Regions from separate parts of the Brevibacillus sp. HB1.4B genome, predicted to be linked through region 4. Evidence: riboswitches for the same ligand, from Rfam matches in the RefSeq annotation. Region 4 holds a riboswitch; each other region holds the start of a gene.
The links. A riboswitch is a leader RNA that binds a small molecule or an ion and turns the genes downstream of it on or off. The one in region 4 is predicted to bind S-adenosylmethionine.
Positions count from the first base shown of each region.

Region 1: it holds a riboswitch for S-adenosylmethionine, as region 4 does, so the genes downstream of both, HP398_RS06220 (homoserine dehydrogenase) here and HP398_RS17840 (BMP family lipoprotein) in region 4, are expected to answer to the same signal.
Region 2: it holds a riboswitch for S-adenosylmethionine, as region 4 does, so the genes downstream of both, HP398_RS22540 (pyridoxal phosphate-dependent aminotransferase) here and HP398_RS17840 (BMP family lipoprotein) in region 4, are expected to answer to the same signal.
Region 3: it holds a riboswitch for S-adenosylmethionine, as region 4 does, so the genes downstream of both, HP398_RS03350 (ABC transporter permease) here and HP398_RS17840 (BMP family lipoprotein) in region 4, are expected to answer to the same signal.

Region 1 is NZ_JABSUT010000002.1:358,064-365,720, forward strand. It holds gene HP398_RS06190 (RNA 2'-phosphotransferase) at 1-412, opposite strand, end outside; gene HP398_RS06195 (CPBP family intramembrane glutamic endopeptidase) at 434-1,114, opposite strand; gene HP398_RS06200 (MFS transporter) at 1,309-2,508, shown strand; gene HP398_RS06205 (CcdC family protein) at 2,606-3,085, shown strand; gene HP398_RS06210 (VOC family protein) at 3,201-4,016, opposite strand; gene HP398_RS06215 (CapA family protein) at 4,094-5,263, shown strand; gene HP398_RS06220 (homoserine dehydrogenase) at 5,326-6,591, opposite strand; SAM riboswitch class I at 6,678-6,789, opposite strand; SAM riboswitch class I at 6,856-6,962, opposite strand; gene HP398_RS31145 (hypothetical protein) at 7,057-7,191, opposite strand; cobalamin riboswitch at 7,351-7,555, opposite strand; gene HP398_RS06225 (methylated-DNA--[protein]-cysteine S-methyltransferase) at 7,589-7,657, opposite strand, start outside.
Region 2 is NZ_JABSUT010000010.1:68,311-75,967, forward strand. It holds gene HP398_RS22525 (alpha/beta fold hydrolase) at 1-264, shown strand, start outside; gene HP398_RS22530 (aminotransferase-like domain-containing protein) at 321-1,529, opposite strand; gene HP398_RS22535 (hypothetical protein) at 1,726-2,196, opposite strand; gene HP398_RS22540 (pyridoxal phosphate-dependent aminotransferase) at 2,348-3,529, opposite strand; SAM riboswitch class I at 3,613-3,727, opposite strand; gene HP398_RS22545 (MFS transporter) at 3,788-5,035, opposite strand; gene moaC (cyclic pyranopterin monophosphate synthase MoaC) at 5,039-5,521, opposite strand; gene HP398_RS22555 (methylated-DNA--[protein]-cysteine S-methyltransferase) at 5,694-6,233, shown strand; gene HP398_RS22560 (2OG-Fe(II) oxygenase) at 6,226-6,939, shown strand; gene HP398_RS22565 (SPL family radical SAM protein) at 6,952-7,657, shown strand, end outside.
Region 3 is NZ_JABSUT010000001.1:715,295-722,951, forward strand. It holds gene HP398_RS03330 (FAD/NAD(P)-binding oxidoreductase) at 1-242, shown strand, start outside; gene HP398_RS03335 (DUF1641 domain-containing protein) at 277-852, shown strand; gene HP398_RS03340 (MBL fold metallo-hydrolase) at 879-2,297, shown strand; gene HP398_RS03345 (sulfite exporter TauE/SafE family protein) at 2,329-3,120, shown strand; SAM riboswitch class I at 3,241-3,345, shown strand; gene HP398_RS03350 (ABC transporter permease) at 3,455-4,387, shown strand; gene HP398_RS03355 (ABC transporter permease) at 4,392-5,339, shown strand; gene HP398_RS03360 (ABC transporter ATP-binding protein) at 5,353-6,375, shown strand; gene HP398_RS03365 (ABC transporter ATP-binding protein) at 6,368-7,324, shown strand; gene HP398_RS03370 (peptide ABC transporter substrate-binding protein) at 7,352-7,657, shown strand, end outside.
Region 4 is NZ_JABSUT010000007.1:58,494-66,150, reverse strand. It holds gene HP398_RS17865 (nucleoside phosphorylase) at 1-500, opposite strand, end outside; gene HP398_RS17860 (sulfite oxidase-like oxidoreductase) at 502-1,167, opposite strand; gene HP398_RS17855 (ABC transporter permease) at 1,209-2,123, opposite strand; gene HP398_RS17850 (ABC transporter permease) at 2,110-3,180, opposite strand; gene HP398_RS17845 (ABC transporter ATP-binding protein) at 3,155-4,684, opposite strand; gene HP398_RS17840 (BMP family lipoprotein) at 4,823-5,851, opposite strand; SAM riboswitch class I at 6,054-6,176, opposite strand; gene HP398_RS17835 (methyl-accepting chemotaxis protein) at 6,313-7,657, opposite strand, start outside.

The sequences.
Region 1 (7,657 bases), on a different contig from region 4:
CTCCAATATGCTCCGGTCTTTCCGCAAGCTGCACATACTCACTGGCAATTGGCAACAGGCCACCAGTGAGTACTTGTTTCCATAATTTTCGATGTGTCCCGTAATAAAGAACGTCAGGTGGTACCATCTCGATAAGCTTGCTTTTTGCAATCGTGGGCAAAAATCCGTAGGTCACTCGAATGAGTGCTCCTCCGTCCCATTCGATACTCCGTTCCGGATCGAATTCCACGACTTGATGAAGATCTTGCCTAGCTATGTATGAGCACCCTTTCAGCGTATGAAGATAGTCCAGCAACGGCTCAATCGGGGTATATCCATACGTGTCATAGTAGAGTTGAAATGCTTCACTGTTTTGCCGAAGTATACTGAGCAATCGCTTGCGCAGTCTCGTTTCTTCACGAATCGCCAGCATCCGTTTCGCCCTCCTATCCAGTCAATAAATCCAGAGAACCACAGCTAGTGCGAGACCCAAATCCGCGAACAAATGACTAATCCAGTTTGGGTAAATCGAAGGAAACATTCCTTTCATCCATCCCCAAATTAGCCCTGCTCCAAAAACCATCGACGTAATGAACAAGCCGTTTCGAAAACCAAAGAGGATCGAAGAGATAATCAGGTGATATAAGGAATAAAAAAAGCTGGAAAGAAAAATGGACATCAAGCGGGATAAGGATGCGCGCAACCGCTGCAATACGAAGCCTCGCCAGAACAACTCTTCCAGCAGCGAGTTAATGAAAACGAGGTAGAACGAAAAGCCCCATATCCAGCGGCGTTCAATCTCCCATGCCTCCATACCTGTTCGAACGGCTTCAGGTCTTCCTGGTTCCTGCAGGAGCAACCAAAGCCCAGCCAGCACTCCTGTCAACATAAGAGCGCCAAATGCCAGTCCGTATAAAGTACCCTGCCATTCAAAATTTCCCCACGCTAAACGCCAGTGCCTTTGCAAATCTCCTTCCCACCATCCGTGAATGACGGGGATACAGATGCAAACAAGCACATGAAAAGAAAAGAACGTGACAATCACGCTATGCTTTTCCACTAGTCCGTAAAAGATCGTGAGTGTCGCAGCGAATCCATACACGATCAACAGTAGCAACGTCCGTTTTCGCGCCATTTACGAATAGCTCCTTTTGGGCGTAATGGCCGCAGTATTGCGTTAGTTTGTCCGTTATGAACACGAAGAATACCCACAAAGACAATAAATATACAAGCGTTTGCATGAATGCTATACTTGAGAAATCGCTTTTTATCAAATGAATGGATCGGTTCAAATTTTTACCTATCTAACGAATGTTTGGAGTGGCTCTCATGTTATGGCGTAATCGTACCTTTCTGCTTTTAATGAGCGGAGAGATCGTCGCGGGAGCGGGCATGTGGATTTCGATTATTGCCAATCTTGCGTTCATGCAGAAACTCGTTCCTTCTGATACGGTGAAGGGCTTGATTCTGATGTGTGGGTTGGTGGTCAGCATCCTCCTCGCCCCTAAAGCAGGTGTGGTAATTGACATGTACGACAAAGGCAAGATCATGCTGTTTGCCAGCCTGGTCCGAACACTCAGCCCCGTCTTCATGTTCCCGGCTCTTGCCAACGATTCTCTTCTGTGGATGATCGTATCTTTGATCGTGATGCAATGCTCTGCTGCGTTTTATTTTCCGACCGTGCAGGCTTCCTTGCCAGCCATCCTTTCCCAGGACGAGTTACTCAAGGCGAACAGCGCATATCTGAATATCTCTACCCTCTCGCGCATTGGAGGAACAGCAATCGGCGGTATACTCGTTGCCTCCATGGACCTGTCCATGCTGTATGTGTGCTCCATCATCGCGTACGCTGTACTCGCTGTCGTCACACTCTTTCTCCGTATTCCGCAAGTGACTTCTCGGAAAATTCAGGAAAAAGTAGAGTTTCGCGAAGTACTGACGATCTCGCGACAGGACCCGGCCTTGTTTGTCGGCTTGATTAATAACGGGTTGATCACCTTGTTCCTTGGCGGTCTGAACCTGATGATCTTGAACTTTAGCGAGCTACAACAGGAACCTCAGCTCATGGGATGGATCTATGCAGCAGAAGGAATCAGCATTTTGATTGGGGGGCTCTTGGCAAAACGTTGGATCGGCCGCAGAAACCTCGTGGCAGCGTCCACCATCATGCTCTTTTTCTTCGCGCTGTCCCAGTTTGGCATGTCATTCGCCGATAACAAATTCATGGTGCTCGCTTCCTTCTCCATGTTCGGCTTTGTCGTTGCTTTCTTCTTCCCGGTCACCGCAACGATTTTCCAGAAGCGTCTACCTCCACACCAGCAAGGGCGATTCTTTTCTTTCAAAAGCATGCTTGATCGTGGATTCTTCTTGTTGGCTCTCGCGATTACAGGAGTTGGGCTGGACATTCTCGGCATTAGCGGCTACCTCCTCTTCATCGGCTCGGTGACAGTGCTCTTTGGCTTATTGACTTTCTTCTACAGTAAAAAGCATAAGCTGGATGTGCGCTCCCACGATGAAGCAGCTGCCTAGAATCGGAATGTAACGTACCATGACAAACGCTTTCCCACTGACCATGCTTTGGTGTACACTAGTGAAAGTATGTTGAACCTTATGGAGGCGTTCTTCCATGCAGATACTTTCCTCTCCCATTTTGGGAATCCTGCTGCCTCTCGTGATGGCTATTGCAGTGATCTTTGTGAGAATGCGTCGGCAAAAAAAGCCGGCTTCTGCAAAAAGTATTATTTTGCCACCTTTCTTTATGGCGACAGGGTTTGCAATGTTCTTGTTCCCCGAGGCGCAATTACCGCCCAAGTTTGATATTGCAGCCTTTGTGGTTGGGCTTATCTTTTCGATTCCGCTGATTATGACGTCACGCTTCGAAATCATTGGGCAAGATGTGTATTTGAAACGGTCCCGTGCGTTTTTCTTCATTTTGTCCGGACTGTTGGTCATCCGACTGATTATTAAACTGATGATCAATGATAGCTTTACACCGATTCAGACAGGTGGACTGTTCTTCTTGCTCGCATTCGGCATGCTCGTACCTTGGCGTATCGCGATGCTGGTGATGTACCGGAATTTAACTAAAAAGACGTTTGGCACCTAGTAAAAAAACCACCTCCAGTGCGAGGTGGTTTTTTTCTTAAAACGCTACATAAAACGGATGCTCTTCTTCTCGTAAACACAACTCAATCCGTTTGCAGAGGCTCTCTTCTAAACGACTATTCCAGCGCTACTAGAAAGTAAGATCCTCCATCAATCTTATACTCGCTATTCTTGCTTGCTCCTTCCAGCCTCGCAAAAAACGGTCGTTGCCCGTGATTTTTCCATGCAGTCTGCGCCAATCCCTCTTCAATCGGTTGGCAAAGCACTACATTTCCACCCGGAAGTTCAAATACTTGGCAGATGGCCCCCAGTTCTTTATCGTGGAATGTTTCGCTCTTCTTCCATCCAAACCAGCTTTGCCAACGTGCTGTTGCCTCCTCCAGATCTGTTACTGCATAGCCTACTGACTGGAGATGCGCTGCACCGTTCGGATGAGCGGCAATGATGCCACGATTTGTCAAATCATCTATTCTCTCCTCATCCGTTTGCGACCATTCGATGAGAAATGGCGGTAGAAGTGCACTATCTGCATCTTCGAGGAACAGCATTCGCCACCGAAGCGTCGTGCCATCATCACGCGTACGACTTCCCGCAACTGGTCCAGTAACCTGCAAACCTTGGATTCGCAGGCGCTCTGCCCACGCATCCATCTCGTTGGTCCGAAGCGCAATCTGGCCAAATCCTTCTCCCTTTGCCTCATCCTCGATGCATTGACGTACGAGCGGATTATCTGATTGTCGCGCAAGCTCCTTGTGTTCAACCGCCAAAAATTCAACATAAGAAAGCCCGAAATAACTAAGGCTATTCCATGTCCCCCAAGACGCATGACGCCCTCCAGCTACCGCATGAAAACCCGCTTGGCAAAATTGTTCCGATGCTTCCTGTGGAGTTCGCTGTACAAAATGAACCAAATGATCAAAAGTTAATCGCACCTTTTTTCGCCTCTTTTCGTAATACTTATAGGATATCAAAATTCATTTATGTAAGGATAGAATCACAAGGGGGAAAAATGAACGAGACCAGATCAAGTCGGGTAAAAGCTCGGCGCAAGAAATCACGTAAAACATGGGTACGTGTTGGAAAGAGCACGCTCCTATTTAGCGTATTGGCCATCTTCGTCGTCGGAACCTATTACCTATTCCAAACTGCCATGGATGGAAAATATGCCAACCCGAACGAGCAGCCTGCTCCTGACAATACTGTGAACCAAAAGACCTCTGTGCAGCTCACCTTTGTCGGTGACATCATGATGTCAGGGAATGTAGAGAAAACCTTACTCGCAAACAGCTATGACTACCCATTCAAGCATGTAAGCTCACTCTTTTTGCAAGATGATATCACGATTGCCAATTTGGAGACGCCGATCACTGCCACAGGTGTTGCCGCACAGAACAAGGCGTATGTCTACAAGTCATCGCCACTTGCTGCTCCTGCCATGAAAAACGCAGGGATTGATGTGGTGAATCTCGCCAATAATCACTCCATGGATCAAGGAGTTCCGGGATTGCTCGATACCTTTGACGCTTTGGACAAGAACCGGATTGAATACGTCGGCGCCGGAAAGGATGCCAACCGTGCCTATTCCCCTGTATTCATAGAAAAGAACGGCATCAAGATCGCGATTCTCGGCTTCAGCAGGGTCATTCCCGAAACAAGCTGGTTTGCAGGGGATTCCCAGCCAGGTATGGCCGCTTCCTATGATCCTACGCTAGCAGTGAAAGCGATCCAAAATGCGAACAACCAAGCGGATCTCGTCGTGGTGATTGCGCACTGGGGAAAGGAACGCTCCGATTATCCTGTCGATCATCAAGAAGAGTTGTCTCGTGCCTACATCGATGCTGGTGCAGATTTGATTGTCGGCGGTCATCCCCACGTACTTCAAGGCTTTGAACGATACAATGACAAATGGATTGCGTATAGTCTCGGCAATTTCATTTTCACACGATCAAGCGAACCCAAGACTTGGGAAACGATGGTTCTGCAAGCAAACTGTACGAAAAGCGGTGATTGTGAGCTGACGATGCTTCCGTTTCACGCAGAATTGGGACAAGCTGTACCCATGAATGAAAGCAACGGCGCTGCCCTGCTAAAACGTATTGAATCCATTTCTGAGAGTGTAGACATACAAAGTGACGGGCGTGTACAGCCGCGCGCAAAAGCGGTGGAGACTGCCCCCTGACAAAAGAAGCCGTGTTTCCAGGTAACTAGAAATACGGCTTTTCTTCTTATTTTTCCTCTTACTTACGCAGATTCGATAATGGGGAAGCAGCGAACTTCTAAGCCAAAATCATTTTTCAATAGGGACTCGTGCTCTTTACTGATTCCTGTCACGATCAAACCTGCACGCAATACGCCCCCCAAGTCGAATTGGACTTTTAGTTTATGCACGTTGACTCCTGCTTGCTGAAGGAAATGCAAGACACGATCTGGCGTAGCAGTATGACATGAGCCCTCTAGATAACACAGGACGCGTTCCTCCGAATCCACCGTGACTCCTGCTTTGTCAGCCGTTTTTTCTTTCCAAGTAGGATGAGGTGTGAATGGCTGTGTCAATAAATAGGCCAAATCCTCTACAACTGCACTTGCTGTAGGGAGCTCTCCTGCCCCTCTTCCTGTAAACAACAAGTCTCCCACGATGTTGCCCGATAGCTGCACAGCATTAAACGCGTCGTGGATTTGCGCCAACGGATGACTCAGCGGAAGCATGGTTGGTTCAACAGATAGGCGAATTCCTTGTTCAGCTTGATAGGCCTGCGCGATGAGCTTGATCCGGTACCCCAGCTCACTCGCAATCCGAATGTGACCCGCTGATAAATCTGAAATCCCTTTACGAACAACATCTGCTAGCGGCAGCGATTCTCCGTAAACAAGCTGTGCCAGGATGTACAACTTGTACATAGCGTCAAAGCCTTCTACATCCGAACGAGGGTCTGCTTCCGCATAGCCCAACTCCTGCGCTTGCTTGAGCACCTCCTGATAAGAGAGCTGTTCTGCTTCCATTTTCGTCAAAATGAAGTTCGTTGTTCCGTTGAGAATACCGCGAACACCTTGGATATCGTTCGTGCGAAGGAACTGCCGGAGCACGCTCAAGATCGGGATGCCCCCTGCCACACTCGCTTCATAGGCCAGATGTACTTGATGCTGATTTGCCAAATCGACTAGCTCTGTTCCTTTTTTCGCCAGAAGTTCTTTGTTGGCAGTTACTACATGGCAGCCCTTTTCGATCAAAGCACGGACGTAGTCATAGGTAGGTTCTACACCGCCCATGACCTCCACCACGATATCCACATCGCTTCTCAATACTTCCTCAAAGTCAGTTGTCAGTAAAGCCGGGTCGACATGAACCGCCCGCTCTTTTTCCGAGTCACGCACCAAGGCCTTGACGATCTCAATTCGTTTTCCCAGACGAGAAGCCAGCTTCTCCTGTTGCGAACGGATCGTTTTGATTACGCCTCCACCCACTGTTCCCAATCCCAATAATCCCACGCGTACCACTTCTGCACTCATCCTGACCACCCCATACCCCGAATTTTAGATAAAAAGAAAAGCCATCTTCGATAAGAAGAAGGCTTGTTAGTAGCTAATGCTCCCCCTCCTTATCTCCCAGGACTTATATGTCCTGCAGGAATTGGCACCTTGTCACAAAATATGCGTGACGGTTGCCGGGCTTCATCGGGCCAGTCCCTCCACCTCTCTGGATAAAGAAAATATGAAATTAAAAAAAACCTTCTTCGCTAAGAAGAAGGTTCATCTACTAATGGAGTAACCCGCTTCTTATCTTTCGAGACGAAACGTCTCGCAGGAATTGGCACCTTGTCGCAATATGCGACGGTTGCCGGGCTTCATAGGGCCAGACCCTCCACCTCTCTGGATAAGAACTATTTATGCTGTTGAGCTTTATTCTAAGAAATTCCAAGGCAAGCGTCAACAAAATTCTTTCTTTTCTGATTGTAAGCTGATTTGACAAGGCTTTCAGTTGGGAGTGAACAGGCTTTCTACCTCTTCCATACTGCAGCAAGTGCAATGAAACACACCCTCCTGACCTTCCTCAGGCAGCTCTTTTTCCTCGACATATCCGCACCATTGGCAAATGAAAAGTTGAATCATCGCACGCCCTCCTCTTCTTTTATCCTGCCCAAAATAAAAAGAACATTTTCCGCTCGACCGTGACGATCGTTAGAAAATGCCAGAAAAAGAGGGACGCACTTGTCCACGCGCTGTTTTTCGCAAGCCATCTCTAACACCTCCCTATCTCCCGTAGGTCTATCAGTGTTGTCGAAACAGGCAGGTCTCCTGACTATGGGTTCATCGTCTAGCGTCGCCTTCCCCGTCTATTTTGATAGACCAGTGGCTTGTTGGACGCTGACTCCCCTCTTACAGTGGCGGGACCGTGTCGGATTTGCACCGAGCTTCCCTATTATCCTTGTGGCGAATTGTTACGCCCGAAGGAACCTGTTTCCACCTATGAAATTGTCTTTTCTCACTACCCTCCTCAAATTTTACCTTATTCTTCCTTGTTTAGCGAACATTGTTCGTGGATCAGTAGCCATTCCTTTCGCCACAAGCCACCCGA
Region 2 (7,657 bases), on a different contig from region 4:
TTCCTCAGTAAAATCAGACAGTCATACGGCGTGTCCTTCCCATTGGATACGGCTCCCTTCCCTCACCCGAGTCTTTTTGTTGTGGGCAAACAAGATCATTCTGTCGGCTATCGCGATATTTGGGATATTATTGAGGGCTATCCCCGCTCTTCTTTTGCCGCACTCGATTGTGCGGGACACAACTTGCAGATTGAGCAGCCACTTTTGTTTACGGAGCTTGTGAATGAATGGCTGGATCGGGCGCAAAGGGAGCTTTCCCTGTAAATATGCATCAAAAAAGACAACCAGCTCCAATGGCAATGGTTGTCTTTTTGCTTCTATTAAACATTTGTCACGAGAGATTCACTGTAGGCGTGGAATGCTTTGCCCAATCTCGAAATCGCAAGCTCCGTGTCTTCCCGGTTCAAGAGTGTATAATTCAAGCGCATCGTATTAACTTGAGGCTCAGCTGCATAAAACGGCTTCCCTGGTACGAATGCGACGCCTTCCTGTACGGAACGGGCCAGCAGCTTCTCCGCATCGATATGCTCCGGCAGATTCACCCAGAGGAACATCCCGCCTCTTGGTTTTTCCCACTGTACGCCCTCCCAGTTTTGCGCAACCAAGAGCTCATGCATCCATTCCATGCGCGCTTTGTAAGACTCGCGAATCTTCTCAATGTGGCGCTCCAGATCAAAGCGGGACAAAAGCTCATACAGAGCGTACTGGTCGATTGTGCTTGACTGCAAATCAACTGCTTGCTTCGCCTTCACCATCATTTGAATCACACGTGTATCTCCGATGGCCCATCCGGTACGCAAGCCTGGCGCGACAATTTTGGAAAAGGTACTGGTGTACACCACACAGGAATCAGTCGGATGCTCATCCAGTGAGAAAATCGAGCGGTACGGTGCTTCCCCATCGAATTGGATCTCTCCATATGGATCGTCTTCCAGGATGAGAATGTTTTGTGCCTTACATTGACGAAGCAAGCCGAGACGGCGTTCGAGACTCCATACCTTTCCTGTCGGATTGGCAAAGGTAGGAATGACGTACACCATTTTGGGGCGGTACTGGGCAATTTTTTTCGCCAGATCGTCCAAATCCATCCCATCGGCGTCACCGTCTACAGGGATCGCTTTGATTCCCCGGAATTGAAATAACTGAACAGCTGCCAAATAAGTAGGGTTTTCAACGAGAACGACATCGCCTTCGTCTAAATATACACGACACAACAAGTCTACTGCTTGCTGAGAGCCCGTTGTGATGATCATATTATCTACACCGACGTTCATATGCTTTTGCTTCATGCGGGATGCAATCCACTCACGAAGCGGCAAGTATCCATCAGTTAATCCGTACTGAAGAGCTTTTGCTCCTTGTTCAAATGCGCGGTTGAACGCTTCACGCATCTCTGCGATTGGAAAAGAATCCTCTGCTGGCAGTCCACCTGCGAGCGAGAGCACTTGATTGCCTTGGGTCAGCTTCAAGATTTCCCGGACTGCCGAGGAGGATAATGCTTCGACAGATTTTGAAAATGAGTACTCCATGTTCCGTTCCCCCTTGATTTTGCTTATCCTTGTTTTATCACTCTCCCTCTCGTAAGTCCAATCCTTGGTAGCTATGAGTGGATAGGTTTTGACTATGTCGAGCGGTTGTTCAATCGTTAGTCTTGACACACTGCATGCAAAAAACCCCTCTTCGTCTCAAACGAAAAGGGGTCCAATATGTATGGGCTATATCTTCCTAGGCGATGCGAAACACACGCGGTTTCTCTGTGTGTGGGAGGAAAGAGAGGTCTACGTGCGTGGACGCTTCTTCCATGCCAATATCGTTTGCCAACAGCAATGCCTCTTCCTGGAAGGTCGGCGTACAGCTGCCTTCATTCAGTTCACAGAGACGTTTCAATCGCTTCAGTCTCTCTGCGGATTTCTCCACTCTCATGCCTTCATTCGTCAGCTCACAAACGTTGACGTGACGAGCATCAGCGATCATACTGATATCATTCACATGGACAATCAGTCTTTTGCCTTCTTCCGTAACAAAACCGATCGAGCAAAAATGCGCACCTGACATTTCCAAACGAGTGAGAACAGCATTGGCGTAAACTTCTCCCGTCCGCAGGCGAATTTGGCCTGCTTCAATGGCTCCGCCGATTTTCCGCTCGTTGGCGATCACCGTATACATATCCGTGTAACCGTTAATCTGATAGCGCATGGTACCCTCCCGCTCTCGATGAGACTAATTATCATTAACAATGCCATCGTATAATGAAAATCATTATCTGTCAATAATGAGAATGATTTTTATTCTAGAATAAAAAAGCCACACTCCATTTGTATGGTAGTGTGACCCAATTACCTCGCCTTTATTTTGTTTTCGTAAATAACCCCAACCGCTCAATTCGCTGAACCGCTTCTGCGAGACGCTCTTCATTTGATAACAAAGCCGCTCGCACATAACCCTCACCTGTCGGACCAAAGCCATTTCCTGGCGCTACGACGACATGCGCTTTTTCCAAAAGCAGGTCAGAGAACTCCACGGATGTGAAGCCGCTTGGAACAGGAAGCCAAGCAAAAAACGACCCTTGAGATGGTGGCGCCTGCCAGCCAATCCGATGCAGATTGGAGTACAAGGCATTGCGGCGGCTTTCGTAGACAGCGACGAGATCGCGAACGCACTGCTGTGACTCCGTCATCGCTTTGGCTGCCGCCATCTGTACCGCTCCGAACAGACTGACGAAGTAATGGTCCTGAATGAGGTTAATCAGACGAACCAGCTCGCGATTTCCTACCATAGCACCAACACGCCAGCCTGCCATGTTGTACGTTTTGGACAAGGTATAAAATTCTACACCCACTTCTTTTGCACCCGGAACCTGCATGAAGCTGACTGGCTTTTTCCCGTCATAGCTGATCGCCCCGTAGGCGAAGTCGTGGCAAACAACGATTTCATGTTTTCGAGCAAAACGAATGGTTTCCTCATAAAACTCGAGTGGTGCATTAACTGCTGTCGGATTGTTCGGATAGTTGAGAAACATCAGTTTCGCGCGATCCAAATCAGCTTGGGAGAGCTGGCTGTAGTCTGGCAAGAAGTCATTTTCCGCCTTCAATGGCATCATGACCATTCGTCCATTTACGACTGCAACCCCCGACCAATAATCCGGATAGCCTGGGTCTGGAACCAGTGCAACATCGCCTGCATTCATAAGGACTTGGCAAATCTCTACGAGTCCGGTTTTGCTGCCGAACAATATCGCTACTTCTTCCTCCGGATCGAGGTCCACATCAAATTCTTGCTTATACCAATGAGCCACTGCCTGCTTCAGTTCCACGCGTCCCTGAAAAGGCGGATATTTGTGATGGAGTGGTTGTGCCGCTTGCGCCTGTAATTCTTCAATAATGTGTGGCGGTGTCGGCAAATCAGGATTGCCCTGCCCTAGGTTTATGACGTCATGGCCTTGCGCAATGACCTTGTTTACTTTTGCCACCAGGGTCGCAAAAAACTGGGTAGGGAGTCGATCAATCATGTCGGAGGGTTGAATGCGCATCTTTCTTCCATTCCTTTCTTGGGCCCAATACAGTAAAACCCCCTTTTTCCATACAGAAAAAGGGGGAGATCAGCTTGGTCACGTCCTTATCTGTCAGGAAAAAATCCTGCTGGAATTGGCACAGCATCTGTCCATCGCATAGAACAGATCCGCTGCCGGGCTTCATAGGGCCAGTCCCTCCACCTCTCTGAATAAGTCAAACACACGGAATATACTGTTTTTTCGTCTATATCATACTACTTGAGCACGTAAACCGTGTCAAGATGCTTGATTCTGTAAGGGTACCTGATGCCTTCTTTTTTGAAAAGATGTGTGGAAGGCAAAGAATGCGACAGACAACAGACACAAGCCCGCCATCACGAACAATAGTCCCTGCGCATGAATCGATTGGAAAATGAAGGCGCCAAGAAGTGGTCCGAGCATCCTCCCAGCAGATCCAGTCCCTGCAATCAGACCTTGAATGAAGCCTTCTCGTCCCTCTGGCGTAAACTGTGCCGCTACTGCCGGCACCGCTGGCCATACGAGCATTTCTCCCAGCGTCATGATGAACATGCCTGCAACAAAGCCTGCATAAACCGTTGATTGAGACAAAATCAACATCGACATGGCAAAAATATAAGCGCCCAAGAGCATTTGTGCTTTTAGCGTACGGGCAAAGCGTCGTATGACCCACGCAATCAATGGTTGACCAAACAGGATCAAACCGCCGTTCAGCGTCCACAACAGACTGTATTGACGGAGTGAAATGCCCAGGGATTGCATGTAGGTCGACAGCACCGTTGTCCATTGTACATAGACAATCCAGCTAATGAGCAATCCTCCGCATAAGAGCAGCAATGCTCCCCATACAACCTTGGTCTCTTGCTGTGGTTCTCGTATAAGTTCTCCCTCTGCTTGTTCGGGAGCAGTCGTCTGCAATTGACGTTTTTGCTCTGCCAGTTTTAACTGACGCGGCAAAATGAGCATAAACATCGTCAGCACAATTACTTGTGTGATCGCATTTCCGAAAAACGTCCAAGCAAACGAAACGCTTGCCAAGAAGCCGCCTAAAGCAGAGCCGGCAGCTACACCCACATTGAGGGCGACGTAAATCAGATTGATTCCTTTACGGCCTCCCTCCGGCCATAAAACCACTGCCAGCGCATTCATAACGGGAGAAAGGGATCCATAAAACAGACCATTCAATAATAACAGTAGGACATATACGGTAAAATCTTGTGTAACACCTAAACAGACCGAAATAATCATTCCACCGATGGAGCCTACAACAATGGTGCGCATTTTACCCCAGCGGTCAAACATCATCCCGCCGACAATACTCCCGATCAGGAATGCGCCTTGATTTAAAAGCAACAAGAAGCCGGCTACAGTCAGCGGCTTTCCGAGATGGTTGTGAATATAGATCGTGACCAGCGGCCAAATACACGCCATTCCGGTAGAAAAAATGACGGCAGCAATCGCCAATAAACGAATGCTGCTCGGATAGGATTCCCACTTTTGCCTCATGGCTTACTTCTCACCCCGATGGAAATCGCCGCTTTTTCCGCCTGTTTTGGATTGCAGACTGGTCGGACCGATTATCATTTCTTTATCCATGGCTTTGCACATGTCATACACCGTCAAAGCCGTTACACTGACAGCGGTCAACGCCTCCATCTCGACGCCTGTTTTCCCTGTCGTCTTCACGGTTCCTGTAATCGCAAGCGTCGTTTCATCTACAAAAGCAAATTGTATGTCGATGCCAGTCAATGGCAGCGGATGACACATCGGGATGATTTCCCACGTCTTTTTGGCAGCCATGACACCTGCTACCTGCGCAACTGCGAGTACATCGCCCTTTTCGATTCGACCTTCACGGATTCGGGCGAGTGTTTCGGGTTTCATGCTGATTTGGCTCTCGGCTACAGCCACCCGTTTTGTGACGTCCTTCTCAGACACGTCCACCATCCGCGCTCGATTTTGTTCATTAAAATGTGTTAATTGATCAGTCATACGAGTATCTTTCCTCCTCTATCTTCTCCTACCTTACTCCCGCAGCTGGATAAAAGCAATGGGAATGTAGAGGACATCGTTTCGTTATCTTGCTCATCCACTCCCAAAAACGTACGAAGAACAGGTGCTGGAGGTATACTGTGCGTACACAGCTCAAAGGAGGCGTATGGAAATGGAAACGATGAAGGATCAGACGGTACGTTGGTCAATGCTTGTGCATGGTGATTGGACTATTTATTTGGCTGCAACGGCTGCCGGACTTTGTTATGTCGGCTCAGTCAACCAGCCTTTTGCTGAATTGGAAGCGTGGGTTGAAAAGCATCGCCCACAAAGTGCACTGGTGCAAGACGACCCATGGCTAAAGCCTTTTGCAACAGAACTGATGGAATATATGCAAGGAACGCGCGAGCATTTTTCCATGAATTGCGACCTCTCTGGAACGCCTTTTCAGCTCGCTGTCTGGGAAGCACTCCGTCAAATCCCATACGGTCAAACGGCATCGTACACCGACATTGCAAACATCATTGAAAAGCCTGCTGCTGTTCGTGCAGTCGGTGCAGCAATCGGTGCCAATCCGGTTCTCATTACAGTCCCCTGCCACCGCGTTGTCGGTAAAAACGGTTCACTGACTGGCTATCGTGGAGGACTGCCCATGAAGACAACTCTGCTTGATCTGGAGCAAAAGTCGAATCGGGGTGTGAAGCATGGCTAGTTCACTGACAGAAAGGATCGCTGCACTTGACTGGCATTCCCTGCAACAGAAGTTGGACGAACAAGGGTATGCAGCTTTTCCTTCCTTAATAGGCTCGAATGCGTGCGAAGAATTAATCGCTTCGTATGGACAGGATGATCTTTTTCGCAATACGATCCAGATGGCACGGTACCGTTTCGGTGAAGGGGAGTATCGTTATTATCAGGCTCCCCTTCCCTCACTTTTGCAGGAGCTTCGCGAAGGCTTTTATCCGATGCTTGCGCAGACTGCGAATCGGTGGCTCGAAATGCTTGGACGTGAAGCTATTTATCCTGCTACCCTCCCTGATTTTTTGGCGCAATGTCACGACCAGGGGCAGCTGCGCTCTACTCCATTGATTTTGAAATACGAAACGGGTGGCTACAATTGTTTACATCAGGATATGTACGGCGAGGTGTTCTTCCCGTTTCAAGTCGTGTTTGCCTTGAATCAGAAGGAGAAGGACTACACTGGCGGAGAATTTCTGCTGATGGAGCAACGGCCGCGCGCGCAGAGCCGGGGACATGTGATAACCTTGGACCAAGGCGCTGGACTGATTTTCCCGACATCCTATCGTCCTGTACAGGGAACGCGAGGCTTCTATAAAAACACGCTGCGCCACGGTGTCAGCACGATTACCTCAGGAAAGCGCTACAGCCTCGGAATTATTTTTCATGATGCAAAGTGAGGAACGCACAATATGAAGAGCATCCTTTCCTATAAAATGCCGAAAACCCTCCTCAATAAAGGAAGCGGATTTCTTGCGGATTACACCCACTCGCTCAATCCGTATACGGGCTGTTCTTTCGCCTGCTCTTATTGCTATGTTCGGCAAATGCCTGTCTCTTTGTTTCGCAACGAGCAATGGGGCACATGGGTTGACATTAAGCAGCAAGCTGCCGATTTATTGCGCAAGGAGTTAATACGGGCTAAGAAAAAAGGAAAGGTGACCATCTTCATGTCTTCGAGTACAGACCCGTACCAGCCCATCGAACAAACGGAAAAGGTAACGAGGTCTTTACTCGAAGTCATGGTAGAGCATCCACCCGATTTTTTGCTGGTGCAGACGAGAAGTCCCTTGGTTTGGCGGGATGCCGATTTGTTACTCCTGCTGGGTGATCGCGTCCGCGTCAGCATGACCGTCGAGACCGATTTGGAGGAGATTCGCAGGCACTTTAGCCCACAAGCTCCCCCCATTCAAGCGCGGCTTAAAACACTCCAGCGTTTGGCGGAAGCAGGCATCCCTACACAAGCAACCATTGCCCCTGTTTTGCCTAGCAGTGAGTCATTTCCGGAGATTTTGCGCCCCTTGGTAACACGTGTCTGTGTCGACGACTTTTATATGGGAGATGGCAGCGGCGGTAAACGAACGAAAAGAAACGGCATTCCCGCTCTCTATGAACAGC
Region 3 (7,657 bases), on a different contig from region 4:
TCGAGAAAAACCTGCTCGCACTGATCAATGGTAATCCATTGACTGCCAAGTATGACGGTTATACATCCTGCCCACTCGTAACGGGGTACAACAAACTGGTGCTGGCTGAGTTTGATTACAACCTAATGCCGTGTGAAACCTTTCCTTTTGACCAATCTAAAGAGAGATTCAGTATGTACCTGATGAAAAGCGAGCTGCTTCCCATCCTTTATTGGAATGGCATGCTAAAAGGCTTGATGTAAGGTAGTCTTTGAAAGAGAGGGGGAGAGCAACATTTTGAATGACAGGAAGGAACAGAGAAGCTCTGACATGTTTTTAGAGGATTTATCTGATCCAGAAGTTCAGGAATCGATCACTATATTGATCCGAAAGCTCCCGAAGATAAAAGATACGATCCTGGCAGCCGAAGAGGGACTTGAAGTAGCCACATCGATCTTGCGCGATCAGGAATCACTACGGTATTTGTTCGAGCGAGTAGATGGTCAACTGTCCAATTTCTTTGTGGAAAAAGAATCGATAGACGCCCTGTTTACATTGCTTGATAAGATGCCAAAGCTCGTTAAGTATGTCAGCGTTCTCGAACAAGCTGCTGATTTTTTGGAAAGTCTCGGAAAGGATAAGCAATCGCAGCAATATTTGCTCAACGGTATGAAAACGTACATGGCTCCTGTGTCCGCGAAAGTGGAGCATGGAATGGCTGTCTTCCAAGAAGCAAAAGGAAGAGCCGAACATAATAGCGAACCCGTTTCCGTGTTCACGCTTTACAAGCTCATGAAGGATCCGACCGTCCAAAAGACACTTCGCTTTACCCAATCGCTGCTCGAAGTACTCGCGGAAAAATCAAACAAATAATAGAGGTGTAAAAGGAGGAATGCACGATGTTGTTACGTTACTTTTATGATGAAAAACTGGCCCATGCATCTTATCTGATCGGCTGCCAAAAAACTGGAGAGGCGATTGTGATCGATCCCGCCCGCAATCTGGCTCCTTATTTTCAAGTCGCCAAAGCAGAGGGGGTTTCCATTGTAGCCGCCACGGAAACCCACATTCACGCTGATTTTGTTTCTGGTGCCAGGGAACTGGGCGCAGCTTATCAGGCGAAGCTGTTTTTATCCAATGAGGGTGATGAAGATTGGAAGTATCAATACTTGGATGGTTTGAACCATCAGCTTGTACAAGATGGAGATCGCTTTTTTATCGGGAACTTGCTATTTGAAGTCATGCATACCCCTGGTCATACACCTGAAAGTATCTCCTTCCTTTTGACAGACCTCGGAGGGAATGCAGATCGCCCAATCGGAATCTTCACGGGAGATTTCGTCTTTGTCGGCGATATCGGAAGACCGGACTTGCTCGAAAAAGCGGCGGGAATGGAGGGTACGTCCGAGTCAGGTGCAAGAGCCATGTTCCAGTCCCTCCAAAAATTCAAGCAACTGCCGGATTATATGCAGGTATGGCCAGCTCATGGCGCAGGAAGTGCTTGCGGCAAAGCACTGGGGGCCGTGCCGTCTTCTACCGTTGGTTATGAAAAGCTGTTCAACTGGGCGCTGTCACACGCCAGTGAAGAGGAATTCGTCAAGGTACTCCTGGATGGACAACCAGAGCCACCAACGTATTTTGCAGTGATGAAACGCGTGAATAAGGAAGGCCCTGCCTTGCTTAAGGAACTCCCTGTTGTTCAAGAGTTCAACTCGTTTGAACAGGTAAAGGAATCGCTGGAAAACGGACAGATTATTGATACGCGTCCTTTTCAGAAATTTGCGAAGGGGCATCTGGCGGGAACACTTCACATTCCTTTTAACAAGTCATTTGCCAACTGGGCGGGCTGGATTGTCGATTACGATCGCCCGGTTCACTTCATGGCCACCCCAGATGATCTGGACGGGATTTTGCAAGCCTTGCATTCCGTAGGGATTGATTATGTCACAGGCTTTATCGACAGTGGCAAGTTAATGGAAAGGGAAATGTCTTCACTCGAGACAATCGAAGAGGTAACACCGTTGGAGATTGCAGAACGGGTGGAAAAGGGAGAAGTACACGTAGTGGATGTACGGAATCTGGCTGAGTGGAAGGAAGGACATATTCCGGATGCACAGCACATCATGCTCGGTACGCTCGCCAAGCGGCTGGATGAGATTCCTCTCGATAAGCCGCTTCTCGTACAGTGCCGTTCCGGTGCCCGATCCGCTATTGGCGCAAGCATTCTAAAAGCAAACGGATTCAAGGATGTCATGAATTTGAGCGGCGGAATCTTGAAATGGCAAATAGACGGCTTGGCAATCGTAGAACGAGGATAAAACGAAGCGAGGTATTGCAAAGGGTGAGCGTATGACTATCGACCTTGTGATCACACTGTTTGTTATCGGTTTCGCGGGATCATTTATCTCTGGTCTCGTCGGAATCGGGGGCTCCATCATCAAGTATCCGATGCTTCTGTACATTCCGCCCGCCCTTGGATTCGTTGCTTACACAGCTCACGAAGTATCCGGAATAAGTGCAGTCCAAGTATTTTTTGCCACCCTAGCTGCTGTTTGGACTCTGCGCAAAGATAAGCTTATTCATTACCAGCTCGTTGCGTATATGGGAAGTGCCATTATTGTTGGGAGCTTGCTTGGAGGGTATGGAGGAAAATTTCTTTCGGCAGATGCTATCAATATCGTTTACGCCATCTTGGCCACCATTGCTGTAATCTTGATGTTTCTGCCAAAAAAGCGGATGGACGGACGTGAACAGACCGAGGTTATCTTTCATAAACCAACAGCCGTATTATCCGCTTTGATTGTCGGAGGCGCCTCCGGAATTGTCGGGGCAGCTGGCGCTTTTATTTTGGTTCCCATCATGTTGACCATCCTCAAGATTCCGACAAGAGTTACGATTGCTTCATCTCTTGCCATCACTTTTCTTTCTTCCATCGGTTCGACGATAGGGAAATGGATGGCGGGGGACATATTGCTGTGGCCATCCGTGATCATGGTAATCGCCAGCATCCTGGCAGCGCCACTCGGTACGAAGGTCAGCAAACGTTTGGGCACCCGGATTCTCCAGACCATTCTTGCCTTGTTGATCCTAGCTACCACAATTAAGATTTGGGCTGACATCCTTATATCCACACGTGTGTGAAGATTTACTTTTTCCATAAATTATAAAGAAAAATCAATTGTCATTGAACAGCATTGACATATCCGAGTAAAATGATAAGATAAAAAAGAATTTTACGATGAAATTAAATTTCATAGAACATTCTTATCGAGAGTGGTGGAGGGGCTGGCCCGATGAAACCCGGCAACCTTGGTCTTATTGACCTTACGGTGCTAATTCCTGCGGAGTTATTCTGCGAGATGAGAAGGTGGGAACCGTGCAATCGCCCCTCTTCTTTTCGGAGAGGGGTTTTCTATATTTACAATCCTTAGTATTCATATCTTTTTACTGTGTGTTATGTGAAGGAGGAAACAACGTGCTTCATTATGCGGTCAAGCGTGGCCTTCTCATGATCGTTACGCTGTGGATCATTGTCACGGTAACGTTTGTGACCATGCACCTGATTCCGGGTGACCCGTTCGCGTCTGACGCCAAAATGCTTCCAGAAGAAGTGGTAAAGAACATGCGGGCGGAGTACAACCTGGATCAGCCAATCACGGTACAGTACCTGCTCTATCTGAAAGGATTGCTGCAATTTGACTTGGGGCCCTCTATCCAGTCCAAGACGAGGGATGTGAACACGCTGATTGCAGAAGGATTTCCCGCATCGGCTATTCTGGGACTCCAGTCGTTTATTGTCGCGCTAGCAGGTGGAATCACACTGGGAATCGTAGCGGCACTCTATCACAATCGAACGCTGGATTTCTTGTCTATGTTTGCAGCCATCATCGGGATCTCCGTCCCCAGTTTTATTCTGGCGCCACTGTTGATCAAGTACTTGGCGGTCAAATGGGAGCTGTTTCCCGTTGCTGCGTGGGGGAGCTGGGAACACTCGATTCTTCCAACGCTTGCGCTCGCTATCGGTCCGCTCGCCATTATCGCTCGTTTCGTACGAGCCAGCATGCTTGAGGTTTGGCAACAGGAATACATAAGCACAGCGGAGGCGAAAGGGCTTGGCACCTTTTCTATTGTCGTTAGACACGGGATGCGCAATGCCATATTGCCGGTTCTTACCTTTATCGGTCCGCTGTTTGCCAACCTGATGACCGGAACCTTTGTGGTGGAAAAGATTTTTGCCATTCCCGGGCTCGGCAAATACTTCGTGGAAAGTATTTTTAACCGTGATTACCCTGTTATTTTGGGCACCACAGTATTTTACAGCTTTGTCCTCATTTTTACTTTGTACATCATCGACCTGCTGTATCGGGTGATTGACCCGCGCATCAGATTGACGAGTGGAGGGAAGTAGCGTTATGGCCAATCAGGCAACACAACTGGATTCGCTGTTTCGACCAGTAGACCGAATCCGGCTATCTGAGGAAATTCGGGAACGTCCCAGTCTTGGGTATTGGCAGGAGGTATTGCAGCGAGTATTCCGCAACAAGCTGGCAATGCTCGGGTTCTTCCTTCTCTTGGCAGTGGTGACCCTCTCCATCATCGGGCCGATGCTCGTTCCCCACAGCTCGCATGAACAGTCATTGACGAAGGGAAATCTGCCACTGTCGGGCGAGCACTGGTTTGGAACGGATGACTTGGGTCGGGACATGTGGGCACGTACCTGGGTAGGCGGTCAAATCTCTTTATTTATTGGTGTGGCGGCAGCTGCCATCGACCTAGTGATCGGTGTTTGCATCGGCGGGATATCCGGTTACATGGCAGGGAGGAACAAGCTGGGCGACCGTGTGGACAACATCCTGATGCGATTGGCTGAAATTCTGTACAGCATTCCGTATCTCCTGGTGGTAATCCTGCTGATGGTGGTTCTGGAGCCTGGACTCGCAACGATCATTATTGCCCTTTCACTAACCGGCTGGGTCGGCATGGCCCGTCTGGTCAGAGGACAGATCATGCAGATCAAGCGTCAGGAGTTTGTGCTGGCTGCAGAAAAGCTGGGTACCTCTCATGCCAAAATCATCATGAAACATCTGTTGCCGAATACGATCGGCGTCATCATCGTGAACTTGACCTTTACGATACCACATGCGATTTTCGCCGAATCGTTTCTCAGCTTTCTTGGGCTGGGAGTGCAGGCACCAACCGCCAGCTGGGGAACCATGGCCAACGACGCGCTGGCAGTTATGCTGAGCGGACAGTGGTGGCGGCTGTTTTTTCCGGGATTCATGATTTCCCTTACCATGTTCGCTTGCAACGCGCTCGGGGACGGTTTGCAGGACGCACTGGACCCGCGGATCAGGAAATGAGGAGGAGTACATCGTGAAGCCATTGTTGGAAGTAGATCAGTTGCGCGTCTCCTTTCGCACGTACGGTGGAGAGGTGCAGGCGGTAAGAGGGGTTTCCTTTTCTGTGAAGGAGGGGGAGACGTTGGCAATTGTCGGAGAAAGCGGCTGCGGAAAAAGTGTGACCGCCCGGGCATTGATGGGAATGATTCCTCCGCGATCCGGTCATGTAAAAGACGGCAGCATTCGGTTTCGCGGGCGTGAACTGACTGGGCTGACGAAGCTGGAATGGCAGCAGGTTCGCGGGTCGCAGATCGGTATGATCTTCCAGGACCCGATGACCTCGCTGAATCCAACAATGAAAATCGGCCAGCAGATTGCGGAAGGCCTGATCAAACATCGAAAGCAGACGAAGACAGAAGCAAAGGAAGAGACGCTGAAACTGCTTGTAAGGGTAGGCATTCCGGAGGCGGCGAGGCGATTTGAGCAGTATCCTCACGAGCTAAGCGGAGGCATGCGGCAGCGTGTCGGAATCGCCATGGCGCTGGCCTGCCAACCGCAGTTAGTTATCGCCGACGAACCGACGACTGCGCTCGACGTGACCATTCAGGCACAGATCCTTCGTCTGATGAAAGAGTTGCAGGAACAATTGAACACGTCGATCATTTTGATCACCCATGATCTGGGTGTCGTCGCAGAGGTGGCCGACCATGTAGCGGTCATGTACGCAGGCGTAGTGGTGGAAAGCGGCCCGGTGGGAGAGATCTTTGACAACCCACGCCATCCCTACACACAAGGGCTGTTGCAGTCTGTGCCACGTCTCGATGCAGGTAAAAAAGAGCGGCTGATCCCCATCGAAGGGACACCACCGGATCTGTTTCGTCCGCCTGTCGGTTGCCCGTTCGCTGCCCGTTGCCGATTTGCCATGGAAATTTGCCTGGAGCATATGCCACAAGCGAATTCGTTTTTCAATCAGCATGAGGCAAGCTGCTGGCTGAACGACCCGCGTGCCATGAGAACAGAAGCGTGGATGATGGCAGGGAGGGAGACACATGATTGACAACATTGTAGGGGTGGAGAATCTCGCTAAATCGTTTGAGATTGGCGGGGGACAACAGGTAAGAGCTGTTGATCGAGTCTCTTTTGAAATCAGACGAGGGGAGACGCTTGGAATCGTTGGGGAAAGCGGATGCGGCAAGTCTACGCTGGGCAGGACTATCGTGGGCCTGTACCCAGCTAGTGCGGGGCGCATCCTGTTTCAAGGCAAAGACATCGCCAGGATGGATAGACGTGAGCGACGGGAAGCAAACCGCCACATGCAGCTGATCTTCCAAGATCCGCAAGCCTCACTCAATCCGCGTTTACGAGTGGGCGACATTATCGCAGAGGGAATCGACTCCTATGGATTGGCAAAAGGAAAAGAGCGAGAAGAACGCGTCTATCGGCTGCTGGAGCTAGTAGGATTACACCCAAGCCACGCAAAACGCTTTCCGCATGAATTCAGCGGCGGACAGCGGCAGCGAATCGGCATCGCCCGCGCACTTGCGGTGGAGCCAAGTTTTATCGTGGCAGATGAGCCCATTTCTGCACTGGATGTGTCCATCCAAGCGCAAATCGTCAATCTTTTGGCCGATCTTCAGGCAGAGCGGTCTATCACCTATCTGTTTATCGCCCATGACCTGTCGATGGTGAAGCACATCAGCGACCGGATCGGCGTGATGTACTTGGGACAGATGATGGAGCTTGCACCGAGCGAGCAGTTGTTTGCCACACCGCTACATCCGTACACGCAGGCCTTGATCTCGGCTATGCCGGTTTCCCATCCAGCCCAGCGCGAAGAGCGGGAGCAGATCGTACTGACGGGAGAACCGCCCAGCCCCATTCATCCGCCAAGTGGTTGCCCGTTTCGCACCAGATGTCCGGTTGCACAAGGTGTTTGTGCCGAAACAGCGCCGGTCTGGAAGGAGGTGAGGCACGGACACTGGATCGCTTGCCATCTTGTACAGTAGATAGAGGAGAACAAGGAGGAAATCATAATGAAAAAGGGATTACTCGCTATTGCCGCATTGCTGGTGCTCGCTGTGCCTGCGCTTTCTGCGTGTGGCAGCAATAAACAGGCTGCGTCTTCCGAACAACAGACGGGAGCAGCCGTCAAACAAGTCATTACCACTAACCTGCGGGGCGAACCGTACACATTAGACCCGGCATTCGCTTCCGATACCACTTCGTACTGGGTGATAGACCATCTGTATGAAGGATTGTACCGTTACAGCGAAAATGGAGACATCAGCGAAGGCGCAGCAGAAAAGGTGGACGTCTCCCCGGACGGAAAAACCTACACA
Region 4 (7,657 bases):
TGCGGGAACTCCAATACCCCACTGTAAAAGACATCGAGTGTCAGCGTGATTCCTTCGAATACCTTCAAGTCTGATGCGTTTGCTCCTGCTGCTTGTACAAGCGCGTCCACGACATGGCGATTGGCAACAGCCGGGAATCCCACAGGAACCAACTGACTGGTCAAGCCATCTTGGCGAACCGCTGCGGAGCTGATGACGAGGCTGCCTGTCTCGATTTCTTTTTGATATGACCCGGCAGTTCCTACACGAATGATGACCTGAACGCCGCCCTTCGCCAGCTCCTCGAAGCATACGGCCGCTCCCGGTGCACCTACCCCATGGCTCACTACCGCTACCTCAACGCCTTTCCACGTACCCGCATAGCTGTGATATTCACGGTTTTCCCCGATTTGACGCTGATCGTCGAGTTTCGAAGCAATCAAGGCTGCACGTTTTGGATCACCGCACACGATGACGCGCTTTGGCAGTTGTTCTGGATCTACCTTTAGATTCGTCAACATCTCAATCGAACTCCTTTTTCTCCCACTCATCCTCTGGGATCGGCAATGCTTCACCGGAGAACCGCTCTTCACGAAACGGGTCTGCGATCAAGTGAAAACCATTTTGCTCCCAAAAGCCGGGCTTGTTTTCGGTCATAAATTCAATCCCTCTGATCCACTTCACACTTTTCCAGAAATACAGATGAGGAACAACCAGGCGAAGCGGCCAACCGTGCTTGTCCGTCAGTCGCTCTCCATCAAAGGAGTGAGCCAGCAGCACATCATCACGCTCCAGATCCGCGAGCGGCACATTGGCGGTATAGTCGTGATCACCGTGCAGCATGACGAAGTTCGCTCGCGGAGTCACGCCAATTGCTTGCAAAAAATCACGAAAACGCACGCCTGTAAATGCATTGTCAAAACGGGACCAGCGTGTCACGCAGTGAATGTCGCTCGTCACTGTCACCTGTGGCATCGCCATGATCTCTTCGTAGGAGAGCGTCACTTCCCGGTCTACCTCACCGAAAACACGCAGTGTCCATTCGTTCATGTCATACACCGGCACGTCTCCCTCATGCAAAATGGGAAACCGCTCTGTCAGGATTTGTCCTGGCGGAAGTCGTCTGGCGAGTCCCGGTCCCACTGGGGCGGGTACTTTCATTTTTTTGATCCGATCTGCCTTGTTCATATCGCATTTCCCCTTGTCTTCGCTGTCTATATAACCTGTGTTTAACGGGTGCTCTGCTGATTGTCGCTGCCGATCTGACTCTTGTTTTTCAAGAAGAACATCGCCACAATCGTCAGCACGTATGGCAGCATGGCAGTGAACTGGGTCGGAAGCGAAAAGCCCTGCAACCGAATACTAAGGGCATCCATCAACCCGAACAAAAAGCTCGAAGCCAAAATACCGAGTGGATGCGACTGCCCCATCATCATTGCTACCAATGCGATAAAGCCCCGGCCAGCCGTCATTCCTTCTGTAAACATCGTGACTTGCCCCAGTGAAAGCTGTGCCCCTGCAATCCCACACAATGCGCCACTCATCACAATCGCCAGCATCTGAAGTCCCGTCACTTTCAGACCGAGACTGCGTGCCGCAACGGGATTCAGACCAACTGCGAGGACGCGGAAGCCCGTAACCGTCCGATAAAAGAACACATACAACAGAATGGCAGCCAAAAACGCAAAATACACGAGCGGCGAATGACCAGAGACAATGCCTCCGATGACTGGAATATCGTGAATAAAAGGAATCTCGACGGTTGGCAAGCCAACCATATCCTTATCGTAAAACGCCCCTTTGACACCGAAGATCGCCCGCAGTGCAAATGTCGTCAACCCCAGCGCGAGAAAGTTAATCGCCACACCGACGACGATTTCATTCGCCCTAAGCTTGATCGTCATGTACGCGAATAAGAGAGAAAAGACAATGCTGACCAGCGCTGCAATCAAAACGGCCAGAAAGAGATTCCCGGTAAAATGATTGCCGACGATCGCGGAAAAGGCACCGACCAGTACCAATCCCTCCAAGCCAACATTAAAAATTCCGACACGTGCGCAGAGCGCTCCACCCAAAGCTGCCAACAGGATCGGCGTGACCATCCGAATGGTAGAACTGAGGAGGGACCAATCAAAGAGCTCCATGCGATTCCCCTCCTTTTGCCTTCCGCTTTTTCCACCAGTCGTAGCTGAACTTGGCGGAGATGAACAATATCAATACGGCTTGTATAACACTTGCCAGCTCCAGCGGCACATCCGTATTGCGCTCTACACCCATGGCTCCTGTCTGAAAAGCAGCAAGCAGGATCGAAGTCACAATGATGCCAAGGGGATGCGAGTTCGCAAGCAGAGCGGCCATCAGCCCCGTCCAGGCGAATCCTGGTACGGTCAGGGCACCGTCAACAAAACGATAGTGCGCCCCCATTACCTCTACGGTTCCCGCCAAGCCAGCCAGTCCACCACTGGCAAACATCCCGGTCAGCATCACCCGAATGCGATTAATTCCTCCGTATTGAGCAAACAGCGAGTTTTGACCCAGCATCTTCACTTCATAGCCAAAAGGCGTAAAACGAAGTACCCAGAACAACAGTAGCGCTGCAACGATCGCAAACAAAAACCCTGCATGCACGCTCATCCCTGCAAACAGCTTCGGAAGCCAAGCGCTTTTCTCCAGCATGACGGTCTGTGCCAGTGCCGCAGAACCCGAGCGATCCCGGAATGGCTCTGTCACGAGATAGCTCGCAAACAATACCGCGATATAGTTGAAAAGCAACGTAGAGATGAGCAACGGAATACGAAAGCGGGCTTCCATAAAGCCTGGCAACAACGCCCAGAACCCACCGACTGCCATCCCTGCGAAAATACCCGCCACAATTTTGATCATTCCCGGTGCTGGCAAGTAGATCGCGACTAACGCAGCACTGACGGCACCCAGCACCATTTGCCCTTCCGCCCCTAGATTGAATACCCCTGCCCGAAATGCGAGGGAAAGACCCAAGGCAATCAGCATGATAGGCGTGGCTCTCGCTAATGTAGACGTAAAGAAATAAAAACTGCCAAAGGCCCCTTTCCACATTTCCTGGTAGGTGCCCAAGATCGATTCGCCAACTGCAGCAATGACCAGCGCCCCGGTCAACAAACCGATGACGACAGCCAAGAACGGCTGAACCAATGACTTAGATAGCTCTTTGATTGCTGCCATGAATGCTTCCCCCCGCCATGATCACGCTGATTTTTTCTTCGGTTGCCTCCAGGCGTGAAAGCTCTCCAGCGATTCGCCCTTTATACATGACCAAAACCCTGTCAGACAAGGCGAGAATTTCGGACAACTCGGAGGAGACGAGCAAGATCCCGTCTCCCTGATTGCGCTTTTCAATCAGCGCCTGATGGATGTACTCCATGGCACCGATATCCACCCCTCGCGTAGGCTCAGCCGCAATCAAAAACGGGGTTTCATGTCCCAGCTCCCTTGCTACGATCAGCTTTTGCAAATTTCCACCTGACAGATTCCCTGCCAGCTCCTGCAATTGTCGAGAGCCAGTTTTGATGGCAAACTGCTCAACCCAGCCTTTTACGACTTGGCGGAATTTCTCCCGCAAAACGACGCCTCGGCGGTTGTAAGCAGGCTTTCGCTGATAGCCCATCAACGCATTTTCCTCGACGCTTGAGAGTTTGGCCGTTCCCCACAGGTAACGATCCTCCGGAATATGAGCCAAACCGGCATCCCGAATGGTGACTACTGATTTATTCGTCACATCTTTGCCGCCTAACCGCACCGTACCCTCCTGTGCCGCACGCAAACCACTGATCGCTTGCAGCAGCTCGGATTGACCATTCCCGGAAACACCTGCAATTCCTACGATTTCGCCGTGATGCACGGTAAAGCTGACTTGATCGAGCAATGTCTGCTTTTCTCGAACCGTGAGATTCTCCACCTGCAACAAGGGGCCTTTATCCAGAGGAACTCGCTCAGCTAGCTCCTGTAATTCACGTCCAACCATCAATCTTGCCAAATCATCCGCATTTGTCTCATTCCGCGAAACCGTTCCCGTCACTTTGCCTCCGCGCAGTACCGTAATACGATCGGCTACCTCCATGACTTCCTGCAACTTATGTGTAATCAAAATGACGCTCTTGCCACTCTCTGCCAGGTTTCGAATCGTTTGCAGCAGGTCGCGTACCTCCAGCGGAGTAAGTACAGCGGTAGGCTCGTCCAGCACGATAATATCCGCTCCTTGATACAGGACCTTAAGAATTTCGACCCGTTGCTGTTCCCCAATCGAGCAATTCGCTACCTTGGTCTGCGGATGAATCGGAATGCGATACTGCTCACTAAGCGCACGCACCTTGTCCTCCGCGTCATTTCTTTTGAAAAAACCCGCTTGTTTCGGCTCGTAGCCGATCACGATATTTTCAGTCACACTAAATTCTCCGAAGAGCATAAAGTGCTGGTGAACCATCCCGATTCCATTTCGAATCGCGTCCTCTGGTCCGCGAAAAACAACTGGCTTTCCGTTTAACACGATCTCTCCCGACGTGGGCTGCTCCATCCCGTACAGCATCCGCATCAGTGTCGTTTTGCCCGCTCCATTTTCCCCGACAATCGCGTGGACTTCTCCTGCTGCCAGTGAGAACGACACCTTGTCGTTGGCGGTAAAATCTCCGTACTTCTTGGTCATGGCCCTCATTTCCAAGCGATCGGTCATTCCCACTCCCTCATTTCTGTACGTCCTTTTATGAAAATGGAAGACCGACTACACAGCCGTAGTCGGTCACATCCATCACTGTGCACAAGCTTTAAATAAACGTTCAAAAAGTTGGCTTTTCAGCACCGAACTACCTTATTAGAACTTGTCTGGTACTTGGCGGGTGCCTGCTACTATCTCATCGTTGATCGCTTTCACTTTATCCACGACTTCTTGTCCAATAAAAGCGTTCAGAGGCGTTTTGCTTTCGTGCGTGACATAGGTTACGCCAACACCTTTTTCTTTCAAGCCGTACGCAACAACACCTGGTTTGAACGTTCCTTCTACAAAGTTCTTCACGGTTTCATAAGCTGCCGCGTCGGTCCCTTTCAATTGGGACAGAACGATATGCTCTGGATCGATCGTCGTACGGTCAACGTCCTGACCTGCTGTGAAGAAGCCTTTTTCCTTCGCCGCTTCGAAAACGCCGAGGTCGCCTACAGCTGCTGCACCGTTAATGAAGTCAGCGCCTTTGGAAGCTTGGAGCAAAGCCAATTCCTTCGCTTTTGCCGGGTCAGTGAAGCTTCCTACATAGTTGACCATCAGTTCTGCCTTTGGATTCGTCGCTTTCAAGCCCTCTTCGAAGCCGACTGTCCATTTTTTCAACTGTGGAATATCGAGAGCGACAACCATACCTACTTTGTTCGTTTTCGTTGCCAGACCTGCTGCTGCTCCCACCAGGTAAGCCGCTTCCTGCTCGCGGAAGGTAACACTGCGAACGTTTGGCAAATCCACTACGGTATCAATAATCGCAAAATTACGGTCAGGATTTTCGGTTGCTACTTTTTTCAATGCATCCTCTGATGTAAAGGAAGAAGTGATGATCAAATCATAATTTTCTGCAACAGCCACGCGCAGATTCTCTTCAATCGCTCCATGGTCCGTAGATTCAATCGTTTTCACTTCTGCGCCCAGCTCTTGTGCGGCTTTCTTTGCACCCTCATCCATTTGTTGAAAGAACGGGTTCACACCAATTTTCTCGGGCAAAATCAAGGCAATTCGCTTTTTGTCCGCGCCCTCTTGTCCTGCTGCTTGTCCTCCTGGCTGATCTGCCGGTACGCTTGTGCCAGTCGAGCACCCTGTTGCCAATACTGCGAATGTCGTTAAAGCCAGCAATAACTTCTTCATGATGTATCTCTCCCTATCCGAACTTTACGTTTTTCTTTATCCTATTAGGTAATGTACGGCTTTTTACCCATTTTTTCAATACTATTTACGAATATTCTCTTATAAAATTAATTTATCGTTCGTTTATTTACCCCTCCCCTTTTACAAATACAACAAAAAAAACTCTTCCCGGAGGAAGAGTTTGCGTACGTAGCCGTTCTCTTCCTCATCTGTCAAAACCATGGTACAGGTTTTGCAGGAATTGGCACCTTTCTGTTCATGCATAGACATGATCAGTGGTTGCCGGGCATCATCGGGCCAGTCCCTCCGCCGCTCTTGATAAGGTAGCTGAATATATTTAGTTACAATGGAATTCATTCTAGCAGAACGGTTCGAAAATGCAATTCTTTTTTCTCAATTCCAAACACTTCTAAAAGTGAATAAAAGTTTAAAAAGTCGTCTTTTCAGCATCGAGAAACAACCTATTTCACGTGAAAGGTTTGCTGGAGACGATGAGACAACGTATTCAGCTCGCCCAGCTCTTCCGTAATCTCACGTACTTTTTGATGCTGGTTTTCTGCTGTCGCAAACAGCTCTTCTAAGTTGGCTACCGATTCCTCGGTTACGGCTGTAATGGTCGACATCTCGATGGCAACTTCTCCGGAACGCACTTTTACCCGGTCCATGCTGGAGCTTACTTGATCAGCTGCTTGCAGGAAGGCCATCATCCCGGCACGCACTGCTTCGATGGAGGCCACTGTTTTCACGGCCAGTTCTTGGCCTTTTGCAACAGACGTTTCCCCATTGCTCATATGCTGCACCGCATTCTCACTTTCCTGGTGGAGTGATTTCAGAATGTCGGTAATTTCCTGCGTAGCTGTCGCGCTTTGTTCTGCCAGCTTGCGTACCTCGTCCGCTACAACAGCAAATCCCCGTCCATGTTCGCCTGCACGCGCCGATTCAATCGCCGCATTCAGCGCCAAGAGATTCGTTTGTGTCGCGATCTGATTAATAGCGCCAACAATTTCCTCTACACGGTTCGCCTGCCGATTGAGCTGGTGAATCGTGGAGGCTGCTACATTGACTGCCTGCACTATTTGCTCCATCTGCGAGGACAGCTCGTTCATCATCTGAACGCTTTCTATCAGACGACGGTTGTTTTGTTGCGATTCCGTTTTCATTGCGTTGGTCTGTGTTGTGACTGCCTCGATTTCCTGGTCGATGGATTGAACCTCTTCTTCGATTTTCACCGTAGAATTCGCCTGCGATTCCATACCTGTAGCGACTTCCTTAAAGGCCACCATCATTTCATCTGTATTGCGCTTCGTACCTTCCGCATGCTCATGCACATGATCGCTTGTACGATCCAGCTGTTCCGTCATTTGCTGGATGTTCAAAAGCATTTCTCCCAGACGGCGCTCCTTCTCTTCCGCTTCCTGCCTTGCGTCATCAGCTTTTCGCAAGGAGGCTTGTCCGGCGAGACATAGATACGTGACGGCTCCCATCATCATGAGAATCGTGACAATACGCATAAGCAAATTGAGCTCCGAAAAATCACCTTCGAAAATCTCGTAGGTTCCCGTATAAAATCCAACAATCGTAACGATGATTTGGGCAATTCCCGCTGTAACTACCAGCTTCCAGTCCAAATAGGCTGCCAAAAAGCCCATGACGATAAAGGCGAGGAAGGTAACCTCCTGGTAATCGGTAAAGTGATCGAAGGAAATAGCATAAAACATAAGTCCGATTGCTACCAGATAACGAATGACATGACTATCTCTGCGAATGAAATAATACGGCGAAACAATTAAAGTGACCAGCAATCCC